Regions from separate parts of the Variovorax sp. VaC1 genome, predicted to be linked through region 2. Evidence: riboswitches for the same ligand, from Rfam matches in the RefSeq annotation. Region 2 holds a riboswitch; the other holds the start of a gene.
The links. A riboswitch is a leader RNA that binds a small molecule or an ion and turns the genes downstream of it on or off. The one in region 2 is predicted to bind cobalamin.

Region 1 (14,975 bases), on a different contig from region 2:
GATCGAGCGTGCCCACGAGGCTTTCGAGGCTGGCGCCCAGCGGCAGCGTGACGAAAGGCGCGCCGGGCAGCAGCTCGGCCAGTGCGCGTGCCGCCGTGGTCTTGGCGGTGCCGCGCGGCCCTTCGATCAGCACACCGCCCAGGCCGGGATCGACCGCCGCGAGCAGCAGCGCCTGGCGCAACTGCGGCTGGCCAGCGATCGCGGCGAAGGGGAAAGGCAGCGGCATGGGCGCGGCGGTGGTCATCGGGTCGTTCCTTCCATCTGCTGCTCGTGGTCGAGCAACAGGTTTTCAAGCTGTTCTTTGTACGTGCCGGGCGACTGCCACAGGCCGCGCTGCATGGCTTCGAGCAGGCGGCTGAGCATGTCGTGCAGCGCGCGCGGATTGTGCGCGTTCACGAAGTCGCGGGTGCCGGCATCGAGCACGTAGGCATCGGCCACCATCGCGTACTGGTGGTCGCCGACCACGCGAGCGGTGGCGTCGAAACCGAAGAGGTAATCGACAGTCGCCGCCATCTCGAAGGCGCCCTTGTAGCCGTGGCGCTTGACGCCGTCGATCCACTTCGGATTGACCACGCGCGAGCGGATCACGCGGCTGATTTCTTCCTTCAGCGTGCGCACGCGCGGCGCCTGCGGATTGCCGTGGTCACCGTGGTACATCGCGGGCTGCTGGCCGCTCAGATGGCGCACGGCGGCGGCCATGCCGCCCTGGAACTGGTAGTAGTCGTTGGAGTCGAGCAGGTCGTGCTCGCGGCTGTCCTGGTTCTGCATGACGACGTTCATGCTGCGCAGGCGTCGCACCAGTGCGTCGGCGGCCGGCACACCGTCGCTGCCCTGCCCGTAGGCATGGGCGCTGCCGCCGACGTAGGCCTTGGAGAGGTCGTCGTCGGTCTGCCAGTCGCCGTGGTCGAACAGCGGCTGCAGGCCCGAGCCGTAGCTGCCCGGTGCCGAGCCGAACACGCGCCAGCCGGCCTGCAGGCGCGCGGCCTCGGGTGTCTGGCCTTGCGCTTCGAGCGCAGCGGCTTCGCGCAGGATGCGCGCGCGGATCGGGTTGCGCTCGGCATCTTCGTCTTCCTGCGCCGCAACAGCCTGCACGGCCGCGTCGAACATCTGCACCGCGTTGGGAAAGGCATCGCGAAAGAAGCCCGAGATGCGCAGCGTGACGTCGATACGCGGGCGCCCGAGCCCGACGGTCGGCAGCACCTCGAAATCGACCACGCGCTGGCTGCCCGGCGCCCACTTGGGCCGCACGCCGATCAGCGCGAAGGCCTGCGCCAGATCGTCGCCGCCGGTGCGCATGGTGGCCGTGCCCCAGACCGACAGGCCCATCGCCACCGGGTAGTCGCCGTGCTCCTGCATGTGGCGTTCGACCAGTTGCGCGGCGGACTTGAGGCCGAGCATCCAGGCCGTGGGCGTGGGGATGGCACGGGTATCGACCGCGTAGAAATTGCGGCCGGTCGGCAGCACGTCGGGACGGCCGCGCGAAGGCGATCCGCTCGGGCCGGGTGGGACGAAGCGGCCTTGCAAGGCGCGGGAGAGTTGCAACAGCTCTTGCGCGCCGCAGGCATCGAGCGCGGGTGCGAGGGTCTGTTCAATGCGTGCCATGACTGCAGCGGTCTGCGGCATGTCGGCGGGAATGCCCTCTTCGAGCAGACGTTGCGCCAGCAGCTCCAGTCGTTCACGCGTATCGCCCTGATGCCGCCACGGATCGGCGCTGACCGATTGCAGCAGCGCGGGACGCGCGCCCTGCCACGGCTTGGCTGCGTCGATGTCGAGCGGGTCGAAGCTGTCACCCGGCAGCAGGTCACGCGCCAGCGCGCCCAGCAACCCGGCATTCGCGCTCACGCCATCCGCTGCCGGATAGCGCGCGAGCGCCAGCAACGTGTCGCGCCTCAACCGCTCTTGCGGCGAGGCGCCGAACACATGCAACCCATCGCGGATCTGCGTTTCCTTCAGCTCGCACAGGTAGGCATCGACGCGCGCCAGCACGGCGTCGTCTTCGGCACCGGGCATGTCGAGTTCATCGACCAGATGCTGCGCCCGCACGGCTGCGAGGATCTGCGCGCGCAGCACCTTGGCGCGCCGCGCATCGACCAGCAGCGCGTCGTAGTACTCGTCGACCTGGCGTTCCAGGTCCTGCATCGGGCCGTGGTTCTCGGCGCGCGTGAGCGGCGGCATCAGGTGATCGACGATCACCGCCTGCGTGCGGCGCTTGGCCTGCGCGCCCTCGCCCGGGTCGTTGACGATGAAGGGGTAGACGTTGGGCAGCGGCCCGAGGATCGCATCGGGCCAGCAGGTCTGCGAAAGCGCAATGCTCTTGCCTGGCAGCCATTCGAGGTTGCCGTGCTTGCCCACATGCACCACCGCGTCGATGGCGAAGGCATCGCGCAGCCAGAAGTAGAAGGCCAGGTAGCTGTGCGGCGGCACCAGCTCGGCGTCGTGGTAGCTCGCATAGTCGGCGGCACCGAGCGTGCCCAGCGCGCGTGCCGGCTGGATGCCGACGAACACGCGGCCCAGCCGCAGCCCGGCGATCATGAAGCGGCCCTGCCTGACCATCGGGTCTTGCTCGGGCGTGCCCCAGCGCGCGTCGATGGCGGCGGCCATGCCCTCGGGCAGGGTCGCAAGGCGTGCACGGTAATCGGCCAGCGCGTAGCTTTGCCACGCAGGGCGCGCGGCCCACTGCGCCGGATCGTTGGCGATGCCCTCCTGAAGCCTCTGCATCAACGCATCGCCGTCGGGCGGCAATGTATCGGTCTCGCCGAGCGCATAACCTTCGGCCCGCATGGCCTGCAGGATCGCGATGACCGAGGCCGGCGTGTCGAGCCCCACGCCGCTGCCGATGCGCCCTTCGCTGCCGGGGTAGTTGGCCAGGATGAGCGCGATGCGCTTGTCGGCCACAGCAAGGCCGCGAAGGCGACACCAGCGCCGCGCCAGTTCGGCCACGAAGGCGATGCGGTCGGGCTCGGGCTGGTAGTTCACCACTTCGGTCTGCGTGAGTTCGCAGCGGTGCGACAGGCCCTTGAAGCTCACAGCGCGCGTGATGATGCGGCCGTCCATCTCGGGCAAGGCGATCTGCATGGCGATGTCGCGCGGGCGCAGGCCCTGGCTGTCGGCCAGCCAGTCTTCGCGGTTGCCGCCGCTCACGATCACCTGCAGCACCGGCGCGTCGCCAGCCAATGCAATGGCTTCGCCTTCGTCGTTCTGCGCGCCCTGCCCCAGTGCCGCGAAGGCGGTGGTGTTGAGCACGAGCTGCACATCGTGCTCGCTGCACAGGCCGCGGAATGCGGATATGCACAGCGGATCTTTCAGTGAATCGAGCGCAACGGGCAGCGGGTTCAGGCCTTCGGCGCTCAGCGCGGCCGCGAGCGCATCGAAGGCCACGGTGTTGCCCGACAGCAGATGCGAGCGATAGAACACCAGCGCCACCACCGGCGCGCCCGCATGCCAACCGGCACGCAGGTCGTCGATGCCGGCCACCGAATGGGCCGCGTCGATGATGCCGCGCGGCACATGCAGCGCTACCTGCGGCAGGCTGCGCGGCGGCAACGGTGCTTCGCCGTGCCCGAGGCCGTGGAAGGCTACCGCGCGCAAAAACTGCATCGCATTGCCCGCGCCGCCGCTGCGCATGTACTGCCAGAGCTGGCGGCTTACCTCGCGGGGCGCGGTGCCGCGCGCGAGCAGGTCTTCGTCTTCCTGCAGGTCGCCCGAGAACATCGCGAGCTGCTGGCCCTTGCGCCTGGCCAGCTTCTCCAGCTGCTGCAGGCCATAGGCCCACGCCGACTCGGCACCCAGGTGATCGACGACCACCACGCGCGCATGCTGCAGCACCTCGTCGACATACAGGTCGAGCGAGGCCGGCTGGCGCAGGTGCATGAGGTTGGCCAGCCGCAGCGATGGATAGCCGGGGTCGATGGACGCCAGCGCGGTGCGCGCGGCGGCGAGCAGCGCGAGCGTGGTGTCGGCCGAGCTGAGCACCACGATGTCGCCCGGCGTCTGGTCGAGCCGGGTGACGACGCTGTCGTCTTCGACGAAGCGTCCGGGCTGGGTGCTCAGCAGGTGCATGCGGTCAGGCCATCAGGCGGGAACGGCGGCCACGCTTTCCAGTGCCTTGCGCAGCGCGCCTTCATCGAGGTCTTCGCCGATGAACACCAGGCGCGTGCGCTGCGCTTCGCCATCGCGCCAGCGGCGGTCGAAGTGGTGGTCGAAGCGGCGGCCCACGCCCTGCACCAGAAGGCGCATCGGCTTGCCGGGAATGGCGACGAAGCCCTTCACGCGGTAGATGGTGTGCTGCTCGACCAGCTTGCCGAGCACGGCCAGAAGGCTGTCGCGGTCCACCGCAGGCAGTTCGATCACGAGCGAGTCGAACTCGTCGTGGTCGTGGTCTTCCTCGTGGTCGTGGTGGCTTTCGCGCAGGTGGATGGTGGCTTCGGCCGCACGGCCCTGGCCCAACAGCAGCGCCAGCGGCAGCTTGCCTTCGGTGGCGGCGACGATCTTCACTTCGGGCGGCAGCTCTTCGCGCACGAGGGCTTCGACACGGATGCGCGCGGCGTCGTCCATCAGGTCGGTCTTGTTGAGCACCACGAGGTCGGCGGCCGAGAGCTGGTCTTCGAACAGCTCGTGCAGCGGCGATTCATGGTCGAGGTTGAGGTCGGCGCGGCGAGCCTCGTCGACGGCCTCAGGGTTCGCGGCGAACTGCCCCGCATCGGCGGCGGGACCATCGACCACGGTGACCACCGAATCGACGGTGAAGATGTTGGCGATGTCCGGCCACTGGAAGGCCTGCACCAGCGGCTTGGGCAGCGCCAGGCCCGAGGTTTCGATGATCACGGCGTCGATGTCGCCGCGTCGCTCGGCCAGTTGCAGCATCACGGGCAAGAATTCTTCCTGCACGGTGCAGCAGACGCAGCCGTTGGCCAGTTCGTACAGCGCGCCTTCGCGCTCGTTGCCTTCATCGTCGCAGCCGATGCCGCAGCCACGAAGAATCTCGCCGTCGATGCCGAGTTCGCCGAACTCGTTGACGATCACCGCGATGCGGCGGCCTTCGGCGTTGCCGAGGATGTGGCGCAGCAGCGTGGTCTTGCCGCTGCCGAGGAAGCCCGTGACGATGGTGACGGGGATCTTGGCGTTGCTTGGGGTCATGAAATGGATTCTTTCAGGCGCCGATGGCCATGGAATGGGTAACGCGGAGACGGGCGCTCGACGGCACCCGCGATCCGCACGAGCGGCATCGGCCCGGAGCCGACGAAGCGGAGATGGAGCGCCGGGCTTCCGGCACCGGCAATGGATGCGGCACGCCCCGGGTCGCCCCCGGGAGTGCGTGCCGCTGAATCCGGATCAGATGCTGCTGTACAGGCGGCGCTCGACGAACGCCGTGCCCTGCAAACGACGCCAGGCCTTGGCCGCAGCCAGCACGCCCAGGTCGACCAGCGGCTCGACCAGCACGACGGTCATGTAGGCAGCGCCGAAACTGGCGATCTGGCCGATGTTCTCGAGGCCGGTGCCGCGACCGTAGAGCGCCCAGAAGCCGACCCAGACCACGATGCCGCCCTGGTAGGCCACCGACAGCTTGAAAGCCTGCTGGTAGCTGAGGTCCACGTAGGCCACGTTCTTCGGAATGATGCGCCGTGCCAGCGCGGCCGTCGCGAACAGGGGCACCAGCAAGGTGGTGACGTTCATGCCGTACTGCGGCAAATCCTGCGGCTCGAAGAACAGGCCCTGGATGAGCAAGCCGCCCGCCAGGCCGATGGCCGCGGGCGCGAGCCCGAACACCAGCAGCAGCGTGGTGCCGAGGATCAGGTGCACCTCGGACACGCCCACGGGGTGATGCGGCAACACCTCGAAGAAGCAGAACACCAGCGCCACGGCAATGGCCGAGCGCAGCACCAGGGCGGCGGGGCCGTCCTTCATGAGCGTGTCGAACGCCACCTTGCCTGTGTAGGCCAGCGCGGCGGCTGCCGTCGCATAGCTGAGGAAAATCTTGGATCCGTCGACGAGACCTGGTTCGATGTGCATCGAGCACCTCCTGAATTGCACCGAAATGCGAAAGTTGATTGTTAGTTGATGGGCTTGCTCGCGCAAGCCCCGCCATGAACGCCGGGGCGCGCGCCGCGCTCCCGCAACGAGGGTTTGCGCCGCAACCGGCGCCAGCCGATCACCACGCCGCTGGCCGAAGCCACCGTGCCGATGATCGACAGCAGCCACACCACGATGTCCCAGGCCGGCCGGTACTGGATGAGCCAGGGAAAGTCGAGGCTGTGCGCCGCATTGAAGAGCCAGCGGCGCAGGCGCGAATTGCTGTCGTTGCTGCCGGCCACCTGGCCGCTGGAAGGGTCGATGTAGATCCAGCTGCGCGCGGCGTCGTCGAATTCGAGGCGCCACACGGGCAGCACGCGCTCGCGGTGGTGGCCGTACCAGTGGAAGTCTTCGCGCGTCTGCAGCGTCGCCTGCGTCACGGTGGCGCCGGGGCGCAGGCGGGCGGCGGCACGCACGATGTCGTCGCGGCCGATGGTGGCCGGGGCGCCCGTTGCGGCATCGACCACGCGCACGCGCGCCTGTGCATCGCGCAGTTGCAGCAGCGGCCGGCCATCGAACCACATCGGCAATGCCTCGCGCGGTGCGGCGGCGCCCTCGCCCGCCGGCAACGCGGCCGGCGGCCAGGGAAATGGCGACGACCCTGCGCCGGTGTAGCGCGCCATCGCTGCCGCATCGCCCGGACCGCGCTGGAACCAGCCGTTGGGGTTCATCGACAGCCAGCCGCTGATGATCCACGTGAGCACGAAGAAACCGCCGATCAGCCCGGCGATGTGGTGCCAGGCCATCCACCCCTTGTACGGCGTGACCGCGCCGTTGCGGAAACGCCGGCGCAGCCGAACCCGCAGGATGCCGATGACGATGCCCGTCACCGCCGAGACGATGCACGCCGCCGACAGCCACACGACCACCTCGTGCCACAGCGGCGGGTCGGCGCGCAGCGGGGTGAAGTAGATCCAGTGCGGCACCGAGCCCAGCCAGTTCCAGAAGCGCTCCGAACGCGTGGTGTCGCGCACCACCTCGCCGTTGCGCGAGGACACGTACAGCTCGGTGCCGGCTGCGTCGCCGACTTCGATGCGATGCAAGGGGCGCAGCGGATTCAGGCCTTGCGGCACGGTCCACTGGTCGCGCTCCAGCGTCTCGGCCCAATGCGCGCCGGGCTGGCCCGAAAAGCCGCGCGCAATGGCCTCCGCCTGCGCCGCATCGACCGGGCCGAGCGCATGGCCGTCGCGTGCCGAGATGGTGTGGCGACCACCGCGTGCGTCGGTGATGCGCCAGACGGGTTCCGGCGCGCTGCCGCCCTGCACTTCGAGCACCATGCGGCGCGGCGGTTGTGTGCGCGCGGCCGGTGGCAGTGCTTCCAGCGCGGCGGATGGCGGCACCACCGCCTGCTCGAAGTGCAACGGCCCGAGGCCGGCCAGCCGCTCTTCGTCGGTGAGCGTGGGGTAGCCCACGTACATCATCACCACGCCCGAGACGAACCACATGACGAACAGCAGGCAGCCGCCGATGCCCAGCCACCGGTGCGTCCAGTAGAGCCAGTGGCGAAGGCGGGGCCAGGCGCGGCGCCATGCGGAAGTCATGGTCGTGCTCAGAAGTTGACCAGCGCCGACAGCTCGAACGAGCGCGGCCGGCCCAGCAGCCACTGGTTGCCGCCGTTCGAGAACGACACCGGGTACTTGCGATCGGTCAGGTTGTAGCCGCGCAGCGCCAGCTTTGTCGACGGGTTGACCTGCCAGCTCACGCCGGCGTCGGCCACCGTGTAGGCGCCGATCTTGCGCGAGTTGGCCGTGTCGACCTGCCGCGAACCCACGTAGCGCACGCCGAAATCGGCCTCCCACTGCGGCAGGAAGCGCCAGTTGAGCCAGAGGTTCGCCGTCGCTTCAGGCACGCCGGACGGCGTGTTGCCCGCGCGCGAAACCAGCGACTTGCCGACCACCTCGTTGAAGTCGTCATACCGCGCGCGCAGCCGGGCGACGTTGGCTTCGAGCCGCAACGTCGAGCTCAGCGCCAGGTCGAGCGTGGCCTCGATGCCTTCGGACGACTGCTTGCCGATCTGCTGGGTCTTGCTCGGGTCGCTGGCGTCGCGCGACAGCAGCTTGGTCTTCTCGATGCGGTAGGCGGCCACGGTCCAGGCGCCACGGCCATCGGCCAGCTGGCGCTTGTAGCCCACCTCGACCTGCCGGCCGGTGCTCAGGTCGAACGGCACCTGCGTGGCCGAGGTGCTGATCAGCGAGGTCAGTGGGTCGGCCGCGCGCGCCACCTGGGCATAGAACGACTGCGAGGCATCGGGTGCGTACACCACGCCGAGGCGGCCGGTGGCGTACTCGAAGGTCTTGTCCAGCCGGCTGGACAGATTCTGCTGGTCGACGCGCGAAACCTTGGCGTGGTCCCAGCGCAGGCTGCCGACCACCGACCACTGCTCGTTGAAGGCCAGCTTGTCTTCGGTGAAGAAGGCGTAGGTGTTGGTCTTGGTCTTGTAGCGCGGCAGGTAGGCCACGGGCGAGGCGTAGTAGCCGGGCTGGAACACGAAGGGGTTGACCACCGAACGGCCGCCATAGGGCGAGTCGCTCGAATTCAGGAAGTCGATGCGGTTCATGTCGAAGCCCACCAGCACCTGGTTGGCCATGCCGAACAGCGAATGCCGGAAGGTGGCGTCGGTGCGGTTGCCGATCTGCTCCTGGTCGTGGCCGATTTCCAGGTAGTCGCCGCGCAAGACCTGGCGGGTGGTGGCGTTGAAGGAGTAGGTCTCGCTGTTGCGCCAGTGGCGCTTGCTCTCCAGCCGGTAGAGCTGGTTGCGCACGGTGACCGCATCGTTCGGCGTCCACTGGGCGTCGAGCCGGGTCCACTTGTCGCGGTACTTCAGCTCCGCGTCGTCCGGGTTGTAGTTCTGGCGCAGCGTCTGGTCGTTCAGGCGCCCGTCGATCAGCGGCACGCCGTAGTAGCGCTGCGGCGACTGCCGGCCCTCGTCGTGCGACAGCGTGAACTGCAGCTGCGGCGACACATCCAGCCGCACGGCCGCGCCCACGGCCAGGCTCTCAGCCTCGCCGCGCGCCATGAAGCCGTTGGTCTTGCGATGGCTGATGTCGAAGCGGTACGACAGCTTGTCGTTGATCGCACCGCCGCTGCCGAAGGCAACCTGGCGCGTGGCGTCGGAGCCGTACGTCACGAGCGCTTCGTTCTGGATCGGGCCGCGCGTGGGCTTCTTGGGCACGACGTTAATCGCACCGCCGATGGCGCCTTCGCCGAACATCACCGAGGCCGCGCCGCGCAGCACCTCGATGCGGTCGACCGACCAGGTGTCGAACGGAAAGGTGACGGTGCCCGCACCCGCATACAGGCGCGTGCCGTCGAACAGCTGCATCACCGAGCCGTGGCCCGAAAAGCCGCGCGCCGCCATCGACGTGCCGCCGTTGCCGGGCGCGGGCGAGCCGGTGATGCCGGTGGCGCGGGTGGCGGCGTCGATCACCGAGACGTCGCCGCGCGCGCGGATGGTGTCGCCGCTCAGCACCTCGATGCTGGCCGGCGTTTCGAGCGGCGTGAGCCCCAGGCGGCTGCCGGTGTGCGCGGGCTCGTCGATGGCCAGCGGCGTGTGCCGGCTGGCCTCGACCTGTACCGGCGCCAGGCTGTTGCTGCCCGTGCCCGTCGTTTCTCCTGCCGTCTCCGCGAAGGCGACGACGGGCCCGAAAGCCAACCCCAGCCCCAGTGAAAGCCCCGAAAGGCCCGAAAGACGCGCCCATTGCCGTGGCGCGCCCGTGCGATCGCGCGCTGGCGATGCCTGATCCATTTGAATTCCCCTCCTCCGACCTGCGTCCCCGCAGGTTCCTGACCGATCGAGGACGTGGGAAGAGATGCGAACGGGCGGTGCCGGTGCACGCGAAGGCGGCGCAACGGCAGGCCCGGACACGCACTCCCGCAGCGTCCGAAGGCGGTTGCAAAGGCCGGTATCCGGGCTTGCGGAGCGCCCCGATGCGCAGAATGCGCACCGGAGCCGAAACCCTCGCCTTCCCACGCCGAAGCGCAGTGGCTGCCCATGCCGAAAAAGGCATGGGCCCGAGGGTTTCCAGATCCGCCGACCGTTGCGGGGGCAGCGCAGGAATGACCGCGTCAGCGACGACGCGGCGCACCTGCTTCCCGTTTAACCCCAAGGCCAATGGATGGCATGCGGGGCACCTTCGAACCGTGGTTTCCGGTGTGAGTAATAAAAATTAACACACCAAAACCGCGGGATTATAGGGAGCGGCCCGTTGCCGGCGCTCCCGGCACGCGACTCAGGCGGGGTTCAGCCCCGGTTCAGCGAGGCCTGCCGTCGGGTCCGAACAGCCGCCGCAACGCCGCAACACCCGCCACCAGCGCGTTCGAATAAGTGGCATAGGGCTCGTGGGCGGCTTCCAGCGGCACGTAGACGTGGGTGGTCTCGCCCGGCGTGTCGTCCACCGCTTCCATCAGCACCCAATAGAACTCGCCGGCCTCCAGTTCGTGGACGGTGAGTGCGATGTTTCGGGCGGAAGACATGGGGCAATGCAGGTGGTGTCACCGTTGAATGGACGAAGAACACGCGCGGTTGACAGCTTTCGGGCTTCTCCTACAGCGCATCCGCGCCGCGCGACCTAATGTTGTAGCCAGGGACCCTCATGGACTCCAGGAGGCCGCATGAAGCAATTCATTCTTGAGACCCACATGCGATCGAGCGTCGGTGGCGCCTTCTATCCGACCGGCTATTCGATGGTGATGTTCCCCAGTGCGGAAGACGCGAACCGCATCGGCCACCGCCTGATCGAAAAAGGCATGAGCGGCGACGAGGTCTATCTGCTGCCCGCCGAGACGGTCCTGGCCGAGATCGCGCCGACCGTGAAGACCGTCGAAGACCCCCTGCCGTCCCCCGGCACCGACGCCGCGACGGTACGCGCCTTCGCCCGGCTGGCGCGCAGCGGCCACACCGGCCTGCTGGTCAAAACGCGGGACGGCGCCACGGCCGAGCGGCTGATGGAACTGGTGCGAACCGTGCCCTATTCGATCGCCCAGCGCTACCGCATGCTGGTCATCGAAGACCTCTGAACCCGGGCGGTGGCCCGGCTTGGTCAGGCCACCGACACCGGCATGGCCATCGACACGGCCCGCTGCACCACGTCGCGGGCCATCGCCTGGGCCAGTTCATGCTCGCCGAGGAAGACGGTGACGGAGGTTTCCTGCGTGAGCAGCTGGGCCTCTTGTTCGTTGTGGCTGCGGATGACGGTCTGGATGGTCGGGTTGAGCGTGCGCGCCGTCTCGATCATCTGGCGCACGTTCATGGTGTCGGGCGTGGCGACCACGAGCACACGGGCCCGCGCGACGTGCGCCTGGATCAGCACCGCCGGATCGGCCGCATCGCCCCACACGGCCGGAATGCCGGCCTCGCGCAATTTTTCGACCAGCTCGCGGTTCTGCTCGGCCACCACGTAGGGAATGTCGTGCGCCTCGAGTTCGGCCGCGATGCGGCGCCCCACCCGGCCGTAGCCGACCAGCACCACCTGCCGCGAGAGGTACTTGGCCTCGGTGGTCATGGGCAGTTCGGCGAGCGGGTCGTCGCGCGATTCGAGCCCGCGCGCAAACGCCGAATGGGCATGCAGCCATTTCTGCAGCGGCGCGATCAGGCTGAACCACAACGGGTTGGTGGCAATGGAAATCAGCGCCCCCGCCAACACGAGGCTCTGGCCTTCGACCGGCAGCAGGCCCAGCGACACGCCCAGCCCTGCAAGGATGAAAGAGAACTCCCCGATCTGCGCCAGGCTGGCGCTCACCGTGAGCGCGGTGGCCAGGGGGTAGCGGAACACCAGCACCAGCGCGCAGGCCGCGAGCGATTTGCCCACCACGATCACCAGCACCACCGCCAGCACCTGCAGCGGCCGCTCGATCAGCACCGAGGGGTCGAACAGCATGCCGACCGACACGAAGAACAGCACGGCGAAAGCGTCGCGCAGCGGCAGCGATTCCTGTGCCGCGCGGTGGCTGAATTGCGACTCGCGCATCACCATGCCGGCAAAGAACGCACCGAGCGCGAACGACACGCCGAACAGCGCCGCCGAAGCGAAGGCGATGCTCACGGCCGCAGCCACCACGCACAGCGTGAACAGCTCGCGCGAGCCGGTGCGCGTGACCTGCCAAAGAATCCAGGGGAACACCCGCCGCCCCACTACCAGCATCAGCGCGACGAAGCCGCCGACCTGCAGCAGCGTGAGCCCGAGCGTCTGCCACAACGGCGTTGCCACCTCGCCGGGCTGGGCACCGTGGCCGCCCAGCGTACTCGCCAGCGGCGGCATCAGCACGAGCACCAGCACCATGGCCAGGTCTTCGACCACGAGCCAGCCGATGGCGATGCGCCCGGTGAACGAATCGAGAATGCCCAGGCTTTCGAGCGCCCGCAGCAGCACGACCGTGCTGGCCACCGAGAGCGCCAGCCCGAACACCAGCGCCGCGCCGGGGCTCCAGCCCCACCACATCGCCAGGCCACCGCCGAGCAGGGTGGCCACGGCAATCTGCGCCAACGCGCCGGGCAGCGCGATCTTGCGTACTGCCAGCAGATCGTCGAGAGAAAAATGAAGCCCGACGCCGAACATCAGCAGCATCACGCCGATTTCGGCGAGCTGCGCGGCGATCTCCGCGTCGGCCACGAAGCCCGGCGTGAAGGGCCCGATGATCACGCCCGCCAACAGGTAGCCCACCAGTGCCGGCAACCTCAGCTTGGCAGCGAGAAAGCCGAACACCAGCGCCAGCCCGAGGCCGGCGGCAATCGTGTTGATGAGGGAAACGCTGTGGGGCATCGCTCCATTTTGCAGGAACGACGCCTACCCCTTCGTGTCAACCGGCCATCTTGTTGGCGCGCGCGCCCTCGAGCACCTCGGGCTCTTGGGCCTCGACCCAGGTCTCGTTGTTGAGCCCGGCATGCAGCCGCTTCTCGTCCAGCTCGTTGGTCCACTTGGCGACCACGATGGTGGCCACGCCGTTGCCGATCAGGTTGGTCAGCGCGCGCGCTTCGGACATGAAGCGGTCGATGCCCAGGATGAGCGCCAGCCCCGCCACCGGCACATGCCCCACGGCCGACAGCGTGGCCGCCAGCACGATGAAGCCGCTGCCCGTGACGCCCGCCGCCCCCTTCGAGGTCAGCAGCAGCACGGCCAGCAGCGTGATCTCCTGCACCAGCGTCATGTGGGTGTTGGTCGCCTGCGCGATGAACACCGCCGCCATCGTCAGGTAGATGGACGTGCCGTCGAGGTTGAACGAGTAGCCCGTCGGGATCACCAGGCCCACGCAGGTCTTGTTGGCGCCCAGGTTCTCCATCTTTTCCATCATGCGCGGCAGCACCGATTCGCTGGACGACGTGCCCAGCACGATCAGCAGCTCTTCCTTGATGTACTTGATGAACTTCCAGATGCTGAAGCCGTGAAAGCGCGCGATGAGCCCCAGCACCACGAAGATGAACAGCAGGCAGGTCAGGTAGAAGGTGCCCATCAGCTTGCCCAGCGAGAACAGGCTGCCCAGGCCGTACTTGCCGATGGTGAACGCCATCGCGCCGAAGGCACCGATGGGCGCCAGCTTCATGATGTAGTTGACGATGCCGAAGAGCACGTGCGAGCCCTTCTCGATCACGTCGAACACCAGCGTGCCGCGCCCGCCGAAGCGGTGCAGCGCAAAGCCGAACAGCACCGCGATCAGCAGCACCTGCAGGATCTCGCCCTTGGCGAAGGCGTCGACCAGCGTGTTCGGAATGATGTTCAGGAGAAAGTCGACCGTGCCGGTCATCTTGCCCGGGCCGGTGTACGAGGCGATCGACTTGGTGTCCAGCGTGGCCGGGTCGACGTTCATGCCCGCGCCGGGCTGCAGCACGTTGACCAGCACCAGCCCGACCACCAGCGCGATGCTGCTGACCACCTCGAAGTACAGCAGCGCAAGACCACCGGTCTTGCCCACCTTCTTCATGTCCTCCATGCCGGCGATGCCGACCACCACCGTGCAGAAGATGATCGGCGCGATGATCATCTTGATGAGCTTGATGAAGCCGTCGCCCAGTGGCTTCATGGCTTCCCCGACCGAGGGATAGAAGTGGCCGAGCAGCACGCCGATGATCACCGCGGTGATCACCTGCACGTAGAGCGACCGGTACAGAGGGAGCTTTCTGGCGGATGTACTTGTTGTGTTTTCCATGGTGCCTCCGGAGAGTTGAAACTGTAGGACCCGTGCTGGCGGCTTTCTATCCGTAGAACCCGCATCGATGAAATGAAAAAACCCGCCGAGGCGGGTTTTTTCATCAGGTGCAGGTCAGCATGCTCAGTGCATGTGGAGGCCGCCGTTGACCGAGAAGTCGGCCCCCGTGCTGTAGCCGCCTTCGTCCGTTGCCAGCCACGAGATGATGGAGGCGATTTCGCTCGGCTCGCCCAGGCGCTTGACCGGGATCGTGGCCACGATCTTGTCGAGCACTTCCTGGCGGATGGCCTTGACCATGTCGGTGCCGATGTAGCCCGGGCTCACGGTGTTGACCGTGACGCCCTTGCTGGCCAGCTCCTGCGCCAGCGCCATCGTGAAGCCGTGCATGCCGGCCTTGGCCGCCGAGTAGTTGGTCTGGCCCGCCTGGCCCTTGGCGCCGTTGACCGAGCTGATGTTGATGATGCGGCCCCAGCCCTTTTCAACCATGTCGCCCACCACCTGCTTGGTGACGTTGAACATGCTGTTCAGGTTGGTCTCGATCACCGCGCTCCAGTCTTCGGGCGTCATCTTGAGGAACATGCGGTCGCGCGTGATGCCCGCGTTGTTGACCAGCACGTCGATGGGGCCATGCGCCGCCTTGGCAGCGGAGAAGGCCTCGACGGTGGATTGCCAGTCGCCGACATTGCCGACGGAGGCGTGGAACTCGAAGCCTTCGGCTTTCTGTTCGGCGAGCCACTTGGCGTGGTCGCGCGTAGGACCGCAACCGG
Region 2 (14,975 bases):
GCCGCCCGGCCCCAGCATTCGTCGAACACCAGCGCCGACAGCGGCTCACGCCGGGCCCAGCGTTCGCGCTGCAGCATCGGCTCTTCATAGAAATCGTGCACCGGGCCCAGGCACAACAAGGCGATGGGCTCGGCATCGTCCGGCAGGCCGAGCAGCACCGACACCTCGGCCGGATCGAACAGCGACACCCAGCCCATGCCCAGCCCTTCGGCGCGCGCCGCGAGCCAGAGGTTCTGGATGGCGCAAGAGGCCGAGGCCAGGTCCATCTGCGGCAAGGTGCGGCGGCCGAAGACGTGCTTCTGGCGGCCGTCGGCCAGCGTCACCACCAGCAGCTCGGCTGCATCGAGCAGGCCTTGCACCTTCAGGCGCATGAACTCGTCTTCGCGCTGGCCGAGTGCGCGGGCGGTGAGCACGCGTTCGCGCTCGACGGTGTCGTGCAGGCTCTGCCGCAAGGCCTGGCCGCGCACGCGGATGAAGCGCCACGGCTGCATGAACCCGACGCTGGGCGCGTGGTGTGCGGCTTCGAGCAAACGGCGCAGCACATCGGGCGCGACCTCTCCGCCCGCGAAGTGGCGCATGTCGCGCCGCTCGTGGATGGCGCGGTAGACCGCGTCCACCTCATCGGCTGCAAATGCCTGCGCCATCGGGCTCAGTCCTCGATACCGCGCTGGGCAGGAATGCCGGCCTTGAACGCGTGCTTGACCATGGTCATCTCGGTCACGGTGTCGGCCAGTTCGATGATCTCGGGCGGGCAGCGGCGGCCGGTGAGCGCCACGTGCACATGCTTGGGCCGCGCGCGCAACGTCTCGAGCACGCCTTCGAGCGGCAGCCAGCCGTAGATGAGCGGATAGGTGATCTCGTCGAGCACGACGAGGAAGAACTCGCCCGAGAGGATGGCCGCCTTGGCTTTTTCCCAGCCGTCGCGCGCGAGCTGACCCGAGCGTTCGAGGTCCTGGCTCTTCCAGCTGAAGCCGTCGCCGAGCCCTTCGATCGGAATGCCGATCTGCTCGAACATGCGGTGTTCGCCAAAGCGCGCCGAGGGCACTTTCATGAACTGGTAGATCTTCACGGCCTTGCCGCGTCCGTGGGCGCGCAGCGCAAGGCCGAAGGCCGCGGTGCTCTTGCCCTTGCCGTCGCCGGTATTGACGATGACGATGCCGCGGCGTTCGCCTTCTGGCTTTTCGTAGGGTTTTTCGCTGGGAGGGGTTTCTATTTGCATGAGGGTTCCAATTCGGTTGCGCTGGCTGCCGCTACGGGCTGCGGGTCGCATCCTGTGTTCTTTGGGCAGTTGTTAGGGGCGTGGACGTTCGGGGCGCGTGCGAATGACATCGGGTACTCCCCTCCGCGAATGTCCCCCGCTTCGCTCCTCCTTTATTTCGCTGCGGGGAGCACCCGATGCCATTCGCACAAGGGCACGCTGCTGGTGTGTTCGCTGATCAACCAGTGCTCTGAAAACGCGCACGTCGATGGTGTGCTCTGCGCAGCGAAATAAAGGAGGAGGGGCGAAGCCCCGGGGGACATTCGCGGAGCAGAGTACGCCGTCGGCGTGCGCGCGCCCTGAATGACCCTTACGCATACCAACGAGCTGGCCCGCGCATTTCATAACGGCAACGCGATCCATTGATCGGCCACACGATGCACCCGGATGCGATGGTCGAACACCTGTTCCAGTGCGGCATGCGTGACGGGGTCGCCGCAATCTCCGTGATGCACCACGCGGCCAAGGTTCATCACGACCAGTTCGTCGGCGGCCAGCGCCATCGGCAGTTCGTGCAGCACGCTCACCACCGTCTTGCCTTCGGCAACGAGTGCGCGCGCGGTCTGCATCCAGTCGGCCTGATGCGGCGGGTCGAGGTTGGCGAGCGGCTCGTCCATCAGCAACAGATCGGCCTCGACCGCCAGCGCCCGCGCCAACAGCACGCGTTGACGTTCGCCACCCGAGAGCTGGCCCAGCGGGCGGTCGCGCCAGTCCCAGGCCTGGGTGCTGCGCAACGCGCGCTCGACGGCCTCTCGGTCGGCCGGACTCGGAGCTGCCAGCCACCGCTGGTGCGGCAGGCGCCCGAGCATGGCGATGTCATAGACCATCAGGTCGTCGGCACTGCCCTCGCCCGAGCCGCTCTGGCCGAGCCACGAGAGGCGCTGGGCGCGAACGCGGGCCGGAATCTTTCCTTGCGCCTCACCGAACAGGCGCACTTCGCCACGGTGCGCGAGCAGGCCGGCCAGCGCCTTGAGCAGCGTCGACTTGCCCGCGCCGTTCGGCCCGACGATGCTGGTCCATCGTGCGGAAGAAAGCCTCAGATCGATGCCATGCAGCACCTCGGTCATGCCGAGCGTGGCGCTCACGCCGCGTGCTTCGAGGGCCGGAACGAGGTCGTTGTCGCTCATGCCAGGCCACCTCTTGCGCTGCGGCGATGCATCAGCCACAGCAGGTAGCTGCCACCGAGCACGGCGGTGAGCACGCCCACGGGCAGCTCTTGCGGGGCGATCAGCCAGCGCGCCAGCAGGTCGGCCGCCATCAGCAGCAGGCCGCCCATCAGCGTCGACAGCACGATCAGCCGCGCATGCGTGGTCTTGACGATCGAGCGCACGAGATGCGGCGCCGCCAGCCCGACGAAAGCGATCAGCCCGGTCTGCGCCACGGCCGCGCCGGTGGCCAGCGCCAGCACCACCACGAGGGCCGCGCGCATCGCGCCCAAGGGCAGGCCCAGGCTGCGCGCGGTGGCCTCGCCGAGCGCCAGCCCGTCGAGCACCGGCGCCAGCGCCCAGCCCAGCAGCACACAGACCGCACCGACCATGGCCATCACCGCGCAGGCGCTCCAGCCAACCAGCCCGGTGCTGCCGAGCACGAAGCCCTGGATGGCCTGCAGGATGTCGGCCGACGCAATAGTGATCAGGTCTTTCGCGGCGCCGAGCACCACGCCGACGATCACGCCCGCGAGCAGCAGGCGCAGCGTCTGTTGCACGCCGCGCGCCAGCATCAGCGTGAGCATCACCGCGAGCACCGCGCCGACAAAGGCCGCGCCCGTGAGCCCGAGCCGCATCACCCACTGCATGCTCGCAGCCGAGCCACCGAACATCAGCAGCGCCACCGCCACGCCGAGCGAGGCGCCCGAGGCGCTGCCCAGCAGATAAGGGTCGGCCAGCGGGTTGCGGAACAGCCCCTGCGCCACCGCGCCCGCCAGTCCGAGCAGCGCGCCGGCAAGCCACGCGCCGAGCGTGCGCGGCAGGCGGATGTCCCACACGATCTGCAGCGCGACGGGGTCGTGGCGCGCCGACAGCAGGCTCTCGAAGCCGGTGCTGCCGATGCCCAGGCCGAACAGCAGCAGCGCGGCGCCCAGCACCAGCAGGCCGATGCCGAGCAGCAGCACGCGGCGCAGATGGGCGGTGTGCATGCGCGCCCCGCTCACCTCTTGCCCTTGTCGGCAAGGCACTGCGCCATCAGGCGTGCGGCCTCGTCCATGCGCGGGCCGGGGCGCACGAGCACGTCGGACTGCTCCGCGCTGAAGCGGCAGATGCGGCCCTCGCGCACCGCGCGGATGCCGGCCCAGCCGGGGCGTTGCTCCAGCCCCTGCGCGCTGCGCACGCTCACCATGATGAGGTCGGGGTTGGCGCGCACCACGTATTCGGGGTTGAGCTTGGGGAACGGGCCGAGCGCGGTCGGCACGATGTTCTTCACACCGAGCCGCGTGAGTGTTTCGCCGATGAACGACGACTCGCCCGCCGCATAGGGCGCGTTGTTGACTTCGAAGTACACGCGCAAGCCCTTGGCGCTCGGCGGCAACGACTGCGCGGCGGCCGACACGCTGGCATCGATCACGCGCCAGACCTTGGGTGCCTCGTGCGTGCCGAGCACCTGGTCGAGCTTGTCGAGCACGCGCCGCACATCGGCATGGCTCTTGGGCTCGAGCACCAGCACCTTCATGCCCAGCGCTTCGAGCCGCTGCGTGACGCGCGACGACTTGGCGAGCAGCACCGCATCGGGCTTGAGCGCGACGATGGCCTCGACGTTCGGATCGAGCCCGCCGCCGACCTGCGGCAGCGCCTTCACCTGCTCGGGCGAATTCGAATAGCGGTCGACGCCCACCAGCCGCGCGCAGGCGCCGAGCGCGCAGACCGATTCGGTGAGCGACGGCAGCAGCGAGACGATGCGCTGCGGCGGTTGCGGCAGGCTCACGGTCACGCCGCGTTCGTCGACCACGTCGAAGGCGTGCGCGCCCAGCGCAAATGCGGCCAGGCCAAAGGCGAACGACAGCGAGCGGATCAGTTTCTTCTTCATGCAGCGGGTGCTTTCAGGCTCAGCGGCAGGCCGGCCGCCATCAGTGTGACGCGGTCGCAGGCGGCGGCCACTTCCTGGTTCAGGCGGCCCAGCGCATCGACGAAGGCGCGCGTCTCGCGGCCCAGGGGAATCACGCCGAGGCCGATTTCGTTGCCGACCAGCACGACGGGACCGCGCGCCTCGCGCAGTGCGATCAGCAGCATGGCGACGTGCGTGGCCGGCGTGCGCGTGGCGGGCCGCGCGTCTTCCATCGGCATCAGCAGGTTGGTGAGCCAGAGCGTGAGGCAGTCGATGACCACCAGCGTCTCGGGCGTGCTCTGCGTGACGACGGCGCGCGCGAGCTCGATGGGCTCCTCGATGGTCCGCATGCCGGGCACGCGCTCGGCGCGGTCGGCCTGATGGCGCACGATGCGCTCCTGCATCTCGTCGTCGCAGGCCTGCGCGGTGGCGATCAGCACGGCACGGCGGCCCTTCGATTCGGCGGCGAGCCAGTCGATGGCGCGCTGCTCGGCGCGGCGCGACTTGCCGCTCTTCTGGCCGCCGAGGATGAATTCACGTTCAACGGGCATCGCTGTCTTCCTTCTCGGCGTCGTGGCTTTCGAGTTCGATCGGCATGGCGCCGAAAAGCCGCGCCGTGGCTTCGGGGCTGGAGGCGAACCATGCGTGGAAATAGCTCGCGCGCACCGGGCCATGCACATAGAAGGCTTCGCCGCTGCGCGCGCCTGCGGCCTGAGCCGCATCGGGCCGGCCGGTGTGGGCGGCGGGCACGAGCGGCGTGTCGCAGCTCGAATAGTGGAAGGTGTGGCCGCGCAAGGTGTGGCTGCCGAGCGTGAGCTGCTGCGGGCCGAGGCCGGCCAGCCGCTTTTGCATCGTCGCGCGGCCCGGGAGCAGGCCCCAGAGCCGATGGACGTCTGGCGGGCGCGTGGCATCGGCGTGCGTGGCCAGTTCGTCGAACAGCGCCATCATGCCGCCGCATTCGGCCCACACCGGCTTGCCGTCCGCGACATGCCTGGCCAGCGCATCGCGCATCTGCGTGCACCCGGCCAGGACTTGGGCATGCAACTCGGGGTAGCCGCCGGGCAGCCAGACGGCATCGCAGGCCGGCAAGGCATCGCCTGCGAGCGGAGAGAAAAAGGAAAGCCGCGCACCGAGCGCGGTGAGCACGTCGAGGTTCGCGGGGTAGATGAACGAGAAGGCCGCATCGCGCGCAATGGCGATGGTGCGGCCGGCCAGCAGAGGCTGCGTAGGCGCGACCGAAGCTTCCGCTTCGAAGCGAACCTGCGGCAGTTGTGCGACCGGCATCCGGCCCAACGGCGTTGCGGCCAGCACATCAGCTGCCGCGTCGAGCCGCGCCATCGCGTCCCCGAGTTCGGCCGCCAGGACCAGGCCCAGGTGCCGCTCGGGCAGCGAGAACGCCGGGTCGCGCGGCAAGGCGCCCAGCCATTGCGAAGGCTCGCGCAACGCGTCTTTCAGCATGTCCGCATGGCGCTCGCTGGCCACGCGATTGGCCAGCACGCCGGCCCACGGCAAACCGGGGCGGAAGTTCTGCAGGCCGAACGCCAGCGCGCCGAAGGTGCCGGCCATGGCGCCCGCATCGATCACCGCCAGCACGGGCAGGCCGAAGCGCTCGGCCAGATCGGCCGCGCTCGGCGTGCCGTCGAACAGGCCCATCACACCTTCGACGATCAGCAGGTCGCATTCGGCCGCCGCGGCACGCAGGCGCGCGCGGCAATCGGCCTCGCCGGTCATCCACAGGTCGAGCGAATGCACCGGTGCGCCGGTGGCCAGCGCCAGCCAGTGCGGATCGAGAAAGTCGGGCCCGCACTTGAAGGCCCGCACGCGCCGGCCCTGGCGTGCATGCAGCCGCGCGAGCGCGGCTGCGACGGTGGTCTTGCCCTGCCCCGAGGCAGGGGCCGCCACCAGCACCGCGGCGCAGGCGGGGGCCGCGGCGCCGTCGGCGCCGCTTCGTTGCAAGGGTTGGCTTATTGCGGTGTCCACTTGAGACCGACGTAGGCGGTGCGGCCCGCCGTGGCGTAGAGCCGTGCGTACTCGTAGTCCTTGTTGCCGACATTGTCGACGCGCGCAATCAGGTTGAGGTCGCGGGTGATCTGCTTGCTGGCCGACAGGTTCAGCAGGGTGTAGCCACCAAGCTTGACGATGTTTTTCAAGCTGTCAGTGTCCAAGCGCCTGCTGGAGGCCTGGATCTCGGCGCCCAGCGTCCATCCGGCAACACGCCAGTCCGCGCCGATCACACCGTGGCGACGCGCGCGTCGCTGGAGCAGGTTGCCAGTTCCCAGGTCTTTCGGGTCCTGGACATCGAACGATGCGCGCAGAGTGATATCGCCAATGCGATGTCCACCTGATAGCGTAATGCCCTGATAACGAGCGAGTGCGGTGCTGGCATAGCACCCAGGCGCTGCCGAGCATCCGCTGGCACTGCGGTCGAACGTGATCTGATTCTCGACGCGGTTGCGGTAGACGACGATGCCCGCGCGCGTAGCGCCCTCGGTGTATTGCAGACCGACTTCGACATTGCGGCCGAACTCTGGCTTGAGGCTGGGCGTGCCATTGGCGCTAAAGCGCTGGAACAAGGTGGGCACACGGAACGCCGTGCCCGCCGACGCCGTAGCGCGCAATGTGGGGGTGATCGCGTAGCCATAGGCCGCACTGCCCGTGCTCTTTCCACCAAACTCGCTGTCCTTGTCGTGACGCACATGCAGTTGTAGCGAGTGTGGGCCTTGCACGAAACCGTAGCCGAGCGACAGGGCATCCTGCGACCGGTCACGCGCCAAGAGCTTGGCCGTCAAGGTGTCCGGCGGATTCACCAGCCCGTCTTCGCGGCGTTCGAGCGCGGCCGTCACCAGATGGGGGCCGAAGCGGAACTCGTTCTGGAACAGGTAGCCGCGCAGGTGCGTCTCGGTGCGGTAGTAGGCGGGGTCGGTCTCGTAGGTCGAGCGTGAATCGGTCACCTGCACGCGGGTGCTGTAGATCTCGTTCCACTTGGCCGACCATGCCAGACTGGCAGTGCGAAGGGTGTTGCTCGACAGATCGTCCTTGAACAGAAACGGCAGCTTGGTTTTGGCGAAATTGATTGTTGGATCGTAGCCCGCCACAATGTCATTGGAGAGCAACGTTGCCTCGATGCGCTGGTCGGGCGCAATCTGGTAACCCAGCTTCACATTGCCCGAGTTGCTGCGATAGCCATCGCGGTCAGGACTGGCCCAGTTGTCAATGGGCACCCACCGCTTCGACGCTGGCTGGATGTTGAAGCCCTTGCTCTCTTCATGCGCCACGCCGAACGAGTAGTCAAAGGCGCCCGACTTGCCACTCAGGCCCGCTTCGAGCTTGCGCAAGTTGTAGCTGCCGATGCCCACGCCCACATAGGGCGACACGCCTTCTTCGCCGCGCTTGGTGAACAGTTGGATTACCCCACCGATGGCGTCGGAGCCGTACACCGCGGCGGCGGGACCGCGCAGCACTTCGATGCGGTCGATCTGGGCAAGCGGAATACCAGCCCAGACGGCACCGCCGGTCGATTGCGAGTCGACGCGCACCCCGTCGATGTACACGGCCGTAAAACGTGTTTCGGCGCCGCGAATAAAAACGCTGGTGTCGTTGCCAATGCCGCCATTGCGCGTGATCTCGATGCCCGGCTGACGCGCCAGCAGGTCGGCCACGCCGGTCGCGCCGCTGCGCTCGATGGTCTGGCGGTCGATGATGGACACGTCGCCCACGATCTCCGACAGCGCCTGCGGCGTGCGGTTCGCGGTGACCACGGTTTCGCCGAGCGTCGGCGCTTCCTGGGCATGGGCGAGGCCACCGAAGGCCGAGGCGAGCGCGAGCGGCAGGCACGCGAGGTGGCTGCGGCGCACAGGGGCGCGGCCGCGAGAAAGAGAAACGCAGGAAATCATGAATTGAGCCGGACGAACATCAATGCCCCTTGCCGGCCTCCCCGCCGGCGCCTGGGCGCCATGGCTGCCTGGTGCATCGATGATGCGGTTCATCGTCATGCATGCGGCAGCCGCCTCGTTGGCCGGTATCCGGGCTGGCAGAACGGCCCCTCGCCGCCTTCCCAGGCGCCTGTTTCAGGGCGCCCAGTGGCTGGATGGAAAGGGGTTGGCGCCTTGCGGCGCCGTCTGCTTGACCGTTGCGGGGGCAGCGCAGGTGGCTTGGGCCTTGGGTCCCGTGTTCGGGGGCTTCCACTCCTGCTTCCCGTTGAACTGCGCCGTGTGAACCACGCCGCGAGCACCAACGGGCGGGATTTTAGGCCCTGCCACCACCCGTTTAAGTCGAAAGTTGCGCCCCGCTAACATCGACGCCATGGACTGTTGCGTTTTGAAGACCATGAAACGGGCATCGGCATGATGCGGCCGGCTTCGCTTTTTCTGAGTCTTCGTTCGGCGCTGCAACGGCTCTTCGGCGTCTCGGGCTGGCAGTCGATGCTGCTGTGGTCCATCGTGGCCGGCCTGCTCGGCGCACTGGCCACCGAACTTTTTCGCGCCGCGCTGTATGCCTTCGAGCATCTGGTGCTGGGCCCCGGCGAAGGCCTCGTGGCCATGGCGCGCCATCTGCCGTGGTGGGCGCGCATCGCCTGCCCCACCCTCGGCGGGCTGGTGGCCGGCGGGCTGCTGGTGCTGGCCAGGCGCGTGACGGTGCAAAGCGCCACCTCCGACTACATGGAAGCCATCGTGCTCGGCGACGGGCGCATTCCGGTCGCGCAGACGCTGGTGCGCAGCGCGTCGTCGCTGGTGAGCATCGGCAGCGGCGGCTCCATCGGGCGCGAAGGCTCGATGGTGCAGCTTGCGGCACTGGCCGCCTCGCTGCTGGGCCGGGTGTTCCGCTTTCCGGTCGAGCGGCTGCGCCTGCTGGTGGCCTGCGGTGCGGCGGCCGGCCTGACCGCCGCCTACAACGCACCGATTGCCGGCGCCTTCTTCGTCGCCGAGATCGTGCTCGGCTCCATCGCGATGGAAAGCGTGGGGCCGATCATCATTGCCTCGGTGGTCGCCAACGTGGCCATGCGCGCGCTGCCGGGCTACCAGCCGCCCTACCTGATGCCGGTGTTTCCCGAGATCCACGGCACCGAGGTCGTGCTGTTCGCGTTGCTGGGCGTGCTGCTGGGCTTTGTGTCGGTGGGCTTCCTGCGGGCGCTGCACGGCAGCCGCGCGTTGTTCGCGAAGTTGCCGATCGCGCTGCCGTGGCGGCTGGCCCTCGGCGGGCTGGTGATGGGCGTGATTTCGGTGCCGCTGCCCGAGGTCTGGGGCAACGGCTACAGCGTGGTCAATGCGGTGCTGCACACGCCCTGGCCCTGGACGCTGATCGCGATGGTGCTCGTGGCCAAGGCCGTCGCCACGCTGGCCACGGCCGGCTCGGGTGCGGTGGGCGGTGTGTTCACGCCCGCGCTGTTCTTCGGCTGCATGATCGGCGCGCTGTTCGGGCTGGGCGTGCAGGCGTTGTGGCCGGCGGCAAGCTCGGCCCCGTTCGCCTACGCCATCGTCGGCATGGGCGCCTTTCTGGCGGGCGCGACACAGGCGCCGCTGATGGCAATCCTGATGATCTTCGAGATGACGCTGAGCTACCAGGTGATGTTGCCGCTCATGGCCGCCAGCGTGATCGCGTATTTCGTGGCGCGCTCGGCCAACGCCGGTTCCATGTACGAGATCACCTTGCACCGCAATGCACAGCGCGATGCGCAACTGCGCCTGCGTGGGCTGCACATGCGCGACCTGGTGCAGCCCGCCGAAACCGTGGTCGGCCCGGACGCCGGCCGCGAAGCCATGAGCCGGATCTTTCTGCAGCATCCGGTGAAGTACCTCTACGTGGTCGACGCCGGCAACCGCTACCTCGGCGTGGTGCCGCTGGCCGCGCTTGGCACGGCGCCGTCGGAGACGACCGCAGCCGAACTGCTTTCGCAGGCCATCCAGCCGATCACGGCCGACACCAGCCTCGGCGAGGCATTGCAACGCTTTCTGGAGCACCGTGGCGAACGCTTGCCGGTGATCGAAAGCACCGAGCAACCCGTGCTGCTGGGCGTGGCCGCGAAGAGCGCGCTGCTCGCCACCTACGTGCGGCTGAGCGAGTAGCGCTCTGCACGATGGCCCTGCTTACTTGGCGGGGCGCACCGCCATCACCTCGATCTCGACCAGGTAGGCCGGATTGGCGAGCGCCGCCACCTGCATCGCCGAGCGCACCGGCAGTCGGGGCTGCGCGGTGGTGCCGAAGAACTGGGTGTAGCCGTCCATGAAGCCGGCGAAGTCCATCTTGTTGTCCTTGGCCGGATCGCCTACCAGGAACACCTGCATCTTCACCACATCGCCCATCGTGAGGCCCAGGCCCGCGAGGCTTTTCTCGATGGCCTTGAGCACGCCGATGGTCTGGCCCTTGGTGTCGCCGCCGTAGGCCGCGGCACTGTTCTTGGGCGCGGTCGCGTCCTGCAGGGGCGGCACCTGGCCCGAGAGGTAGACGTTGGTGAACGACGATGGAATTTCCACCGCCGCCGAAATCGGGAAGGACGAATTCGGAATGCGATGGCGAATGATCTCGTCGGCCGCGTGCGCGGCACCGATGCCGGCTGCGAACACTGCGGCGGCGAGCGCCAGCTTCTTCGTGATGGAGGTCATGGTCATGTGTGTTGTCTCTCTGAAGGGATGAAAGGAAGGATCTGCCAGGTGTCGGAACAAGGTCAGGGCCGCAGCTTCTTGACGTTCTCCGCCACGATGGCGTCGGGGTACTGGTTGCCGAAATGGGTACGTGCGTAGACGACCACCGAAGCGATCTGCTCGTCGCTCAGCATCTTGCCGAAGGCGGGCATGCCCTTCTGGCCGTTGATCACCACGTAGAGCGGATATTCGGGGCTCGCGAGCCGCGGGTTCGAGGCAAGCGCCGGGTACGCGCCGGCCCCTTTCGCGCCCTGCCCTTGGGCCATGTGGCAACCCTGGCAGGTGGCGCGGTAGATCGACTCGCCCGAGCTTTCCTGGAAGCGGGGGCCGACGGAGAACGCGGGCTCGGGCGATTGCGCGAATGCAGACGGGCCGGCCACCGAGGCCAGCGCGCCGAACGAAAGGCCGAGCAGCGCGCGCTTGAAGGTCGTGATGTCGTGGTTCATGGTGGGTGTGTCCTTCATGCGACGGTCAGGCCACGGCACGGGCGTGCAGCCGCTGGATGGCATCGAGCGACGAGAGCAATGCGCCCTCTTGCCAGGCCGGAATGTAGGAGGCGTGTTCTCCCGCCAGCGCGATGCGGCCATCGACCTGGCACAGGTTCTTGTAGTGCTTCTGCCGTGTCTCGTCGGTCCACATGCCATAGCAGCCGTGCGAGCCCGGCACGCGGTGCCAGCCGACCGAGATGCCGTTGTCGAACTCGCGCGCGTACTGCGGGTGCAGTTGCGTGCCGAACTCGACCGCGCGGCGCACGCGCTCCTCGGGCGCCATGGCGGTGAATTCGTAGGAGTTCAGGCCATCGAACACATAGGCGCCGAGCACCACTGATTTGCCCTTGGCGCCATAGCGCGTCGAGGGGTACGAGATGCGCGAGATCGGCAGGTCGGTATAGCTGATGCCGCCGTAGATGTGCTCGTCTTCTTCCCAGAAGCGGCGCTTGAACTGCAGGCCCACTTTCACCGATGCGCCATAGGGCACGGCGTTGATGGCCTCCTGCATCGGGGCGCTGACCTGGATGTCGATCTGGCTCAGCACCGACAGCGGAATGGTGCACAGGCACCAGTCGGCCTTGGCCTGCGTGACGGCGCCGCCCTTGGATGCGTCGGTGTAGGTGACGGTCACGCCGCGGTCGTTCTGCTCGATCTTCGTGACCTTGGCGCCGTAGCGGATCAGGCTGCCGACTTCTTTCTGGAAGGCCTTGGCGATCATGTCCATGCCACCCACGGGCTGGAAGATCGCGCTCTGGAATTCGTAGTCTTGCCCGCTCGCGATGTAGCGCCAGAGATTCGATTGCAGCAGCTCGCTCATGTCGAGTGGCTTCGATGGCGTGGCCAGCGGCATGAGGCCGCCGCCCGCATCGACTTCGTAGCCACGGCGGTCGCTGCTGATGGGGCCTTCGCGATAACGGAATTGCGTGTCGAGCGCGCCCCAGCGGCGCAGGCCTTCGAGCAGCTTTTCCTTGTCTTCTTTCGTGAGTGCTGCATCGAGGTTGCCTTGCGTGGCGGCCTTGCCGAGCAGCTCGGCGACATAGCCCTGGTAGTCGGCCTGCACGTGGCGATAGCGCTGCGGCTTGCCGCCGTAGGCTTTGCTCGAATGCACCAGCGCGTTGTAGTTGACCTGGACGAAAGGCTCCAGCGCCACGCCCAGGCGCTTGCAGTAGCCGAGCACCGCATGGTGGTGATACGGAATGCGCCACGGCCCCGGATTGAAGTACTCGCCCTTGGCAAAGCCGCACTGCTGCACGGCGCCGCCGAGTTCGGTGAAGGTGTCGCCACCGCGCAGCGTCCAGCAGCGGCCGCCGGCGCGGTTGCTGAATTCAAGAACCTTGACCGAGTAGCCCGCGTTGCGCAACTCGAGCGCGGCGGCCATGCCGGCCAGGCCCGCACCAAGAACCAGCACCGACGCACCCTTCCTTGCGCCATCGAGCTTCGGCGGCCCGTTGTAGTTGGACTCGGCGGCAAAGCCCAGTGATGTCATCGCCTGGTACATCGCGCCGCCTCCGGCGGTCTTGCCGATGAGGGAGAGCAGGTCGCGCCGACTGAATAAAGTGTTGTTCTTCGTGGTCATTGACTGGCTGTGGGAGTTTGAAAGGCAACTGGAAGGCAGCAGAATCCATGCCAAGCCCTAGGGTGAATCGACATTCAAACGGGGCCGCGCGCGCCATCGGCGGTACGGCCTCCCCGGGAAACTACAATCGCCAACCATGCCCGCCTCCAGCCCCATCGATCAGATCGCCGAGCGTGTTGAACGACTGCTTGTGCGTCATGAAGAGGTGCAGCGCACCAATGTGCTGCTGCAGGAACAGGTCGATGCGCTCACGCGTGAACGCGACGCCCTGAAGTCGCGGCTCGCCGCAGCCCGCACGCGCCTGGACGCCCTGCTCGAACGGCTGCCGGCCGAACCCCCATCCCAAGATTCCCCCGCATGAAGCAGATTGAAGTACAGATCATGGGCCAGAGCTATTTGCTCGGCTGTCCCGACGGCGGCGAATCGCAACTGCGCGATGCGGTCGAACGCGTGGACGCGGCCATGTGCAAGATCCGCGACGCGGGCAAGGTCAAGGCCCGCGACCGCATCGCGGTGCTGGCATCGCTGAACCTGGCATTCGATCTCGCGGCGCAGCAAGCCGCGGCGGCCGCAGCGCCGGCGGCTGTGCCCGCTGCCACGGCAGCAGCCGAGACCGGCGAAGCCGACCCAAAGGCCGCGCAACTCATTCAAAGACTCGATCAGGCGCTGGCCGGCGATGGACATTTGCTCTGAATGAGCGCGGCGGACACATACGAGGCGTAAAATCCACCTCGTCTGCAGACGTGTCGGGCTTAATATTTCCTTGTTCCAATGCTCTCCGGAGCCGGGCTTGGTACATCGCTTGACGGGCGTGATCATCTCGCGTCAGATGAACCCGAAGTCTTGCTGCCCTCGCCCACCTGAACCCTGGTTCAGGATGCGGGTCCGGCACACCATCTGCAGACACCTTTTCCCGCCACGGCCCCCAGCCTCACCGCACGGGGCCGTTGCTTTTTGAAGAGCCCTCCGCCGTGAACCTCGCCGCCCTGCTCGACCCTTTGCTGATTGCCGAACTCGCCGCGCTCGGGCTGGGCACGGGCTTTCTCGCGGGCCTGCTGGGCATCGGCGGCGGCATGATGATGGTGCCCTTCATCACGATCATCATGGGCCATCGCGGCGTGCCGGCCGACCTCGCGGTGAAGATGGCCATCGCGACGTCGATGGCGACGATCATCTTCACGTCGGTGTCGAGCGTGCGCGCGCACCACAAGCGCGGCGCGGTGCGCTGGGACATCGTGCAGCGGCTGGCACCCGGCATCGTGATCGGCAGCCTCGCGGGCAGCCTGGGCGTGTTCGCGCTGCTCAAGGGCACGGCACTGGCCATCGTCTTCGCGCTGTTCGTGGGCTTCTCGGCCACGCAGATGTTCCTCGACAAGAAGCCCAAGCCCACGCGGCAGATGCCGGGCACGGGCGGCCAGCTTGCGGCCGGCGGCGCCATCGGCTTCATCTCGGGCCTCGTGGGCGCGGGTGGCGGCTTCATCAGCGTGCCGTTCATGACGTGGTGCAACGTGGCCATTCACAACGCGGTGGCCACCAGCGCGGCGCTGGGCTTTCCGATCGCGGTGGCCAACGTGCTTGGCTACGTCATCAGCGGCCACTCGGTGCAGGGCCTGCCGGCCGGTGCCTTCGGCTATATCTGGCTGCCCGCGCTGGCGGTGATCGCCGCGTGCAGCGTGTTCACCGCGCCGCTGGGCGCGAAGGCGGCGCACAGCCTTCCGGTGAAGAAGCTCAAGCGCGTGTTCGCCAGCATCCTCTACCTGCTGGCCGCCTACATGCTCTGGAAGGGGCTGCACGGCTGATTCAAGGCCCTTGTCGCCCAGGTGCGACTCCTGGCATTCCACGGGGGCAGGCGTATAAGGATTTCATGAAAATCCTCATCGCCGTCGATGGCAGCGCCTACACGCGCAAGGCACTCGATTACCTGTTCAGCCACCGCGCGATGTTCGTTGACGGGCATCAGCTCGTGGTGGTGCATG

Region 1: it holds a riboswitch for cobalamin, as region 2 does, so the genes downstream of both, ACGLHS_RS04710 (TonB-dependent receptor) here and ACGLHS_RS13705 (TonB-dependent receptor domain-containing protein) in region 2, are expected to answer to the same signal.

The regions. Positions count from the first base shown of each region.
Region 1 is NZ_JBIGLT010000001.1:977,445-992,419, reverse strand. It holds gene ACGLHS_RS04735 (ATP-binding protein) at 1-244, opposite strand, end outside; gene cobN (cobaltochelatase subunit CobN) at 241-4,059, opposite strand; gene cobW (cobalamin biosynthesis protein CobW) at 4,072-5,136, opposite strand; gene ACGLHS_RS04720 (energy-coupling factor ABC transporter permease) at 5,332-6,009, opposite strand; gene ACGLHS_RS04715 (PepSY domain-containing protein) at 6,051-7,610, opposite strand; gene ACGLHS_RS04710 (TonB-dependent receptor) at 7,619-9,814, opposite strand; cobalamin riboswitch at 9,949-10,219, opposite strand; gene ACGLHS_RS04705 (hypothetical protein) at 10,321-10,542, opposite strand; gene ACGLHS_RS04700 (hypothetical protein) at 10,681-11,085, shown strand; gene ybaL (YbaL family putative K(+) efflux transporter) at 11,109-12,827, opposite strand; gene ACGLHS_RS04690 (dicarboxylate/amino acid:cation symporter) at 12,865-14,208, opposite strand; gene phbB (acetoacetyl-CoA reductase) at 14,332-14,975, opposite strand, start outside.
Region 2 is NZ_JBIGLT010000003.1:330,675-345,649, reverse strand. It holds gene bluB (5,6-dimethylbenzimidazole synthase) at 1-644, opposite strand, end outside; gene cobO (cob(I)yrinic acid a,c-diamide adenosyltransferase) at 650-1,219, opposite strand; gene ACGLHS_RS13730 (ABC transporter ATP-binding protein) at 1,600-2,385, opposite strand; gene ACGLHS_RS13725 (FecCD family ABC transporter permease) at 2,382-3,392, opposite strand; gene ACGLHS_RS13720 (ABC transporter substrate-binding protein) at 3,404-4,276, opposite strand; gene ACGLHS_RS13715 (bifunctional adenosylcobinamide kinase/adenosylcobinamide-phosphate guanylyltransferase) at 4,273-4,845, opposite strand; gene ACGLHS_RS13710 (cobyrinate a,c-diamide synthase) at 4,835-6,250, opposite strand; gene ACGLHS_RS13705 (TonB-dependent receptor domain-containing protein) at 6,259-8,187, opposite strand; cobalamin riboswitch at 8,290-8,544, opposite strand; gene ACGLHS_RS13700 (ClcB-like voltage-gated chloride channel protein) at 8,638-10,356, shown strand; gene ACGLHS_RS13695 (RidA family protein) at 10,378-10,899, opposite strand; gene ACGLHS_RS13690 (c-type cytochrome) at 10,956-11,378, opposite strand; gene ACGLHS_RS13685 (flavin monoamine oxidase family protein) at 11,404-12,999, opposite strand; gene ACGLHS_RS13680 (DUF904 domain-containing protein) at 13,136-13,360, shown strand; gene ACGLHS_RS13675 (cell division protein ZapA) at 13,357-13,692, shown strand; gene ACGLHS_RS13670 (sulfite exporter TauE/SafE family protein) at 13,971-14,798, shown strand; gene ACGLHS_RS13665 (universal stress protein) at 14,864-14,975, shown strand, end outside.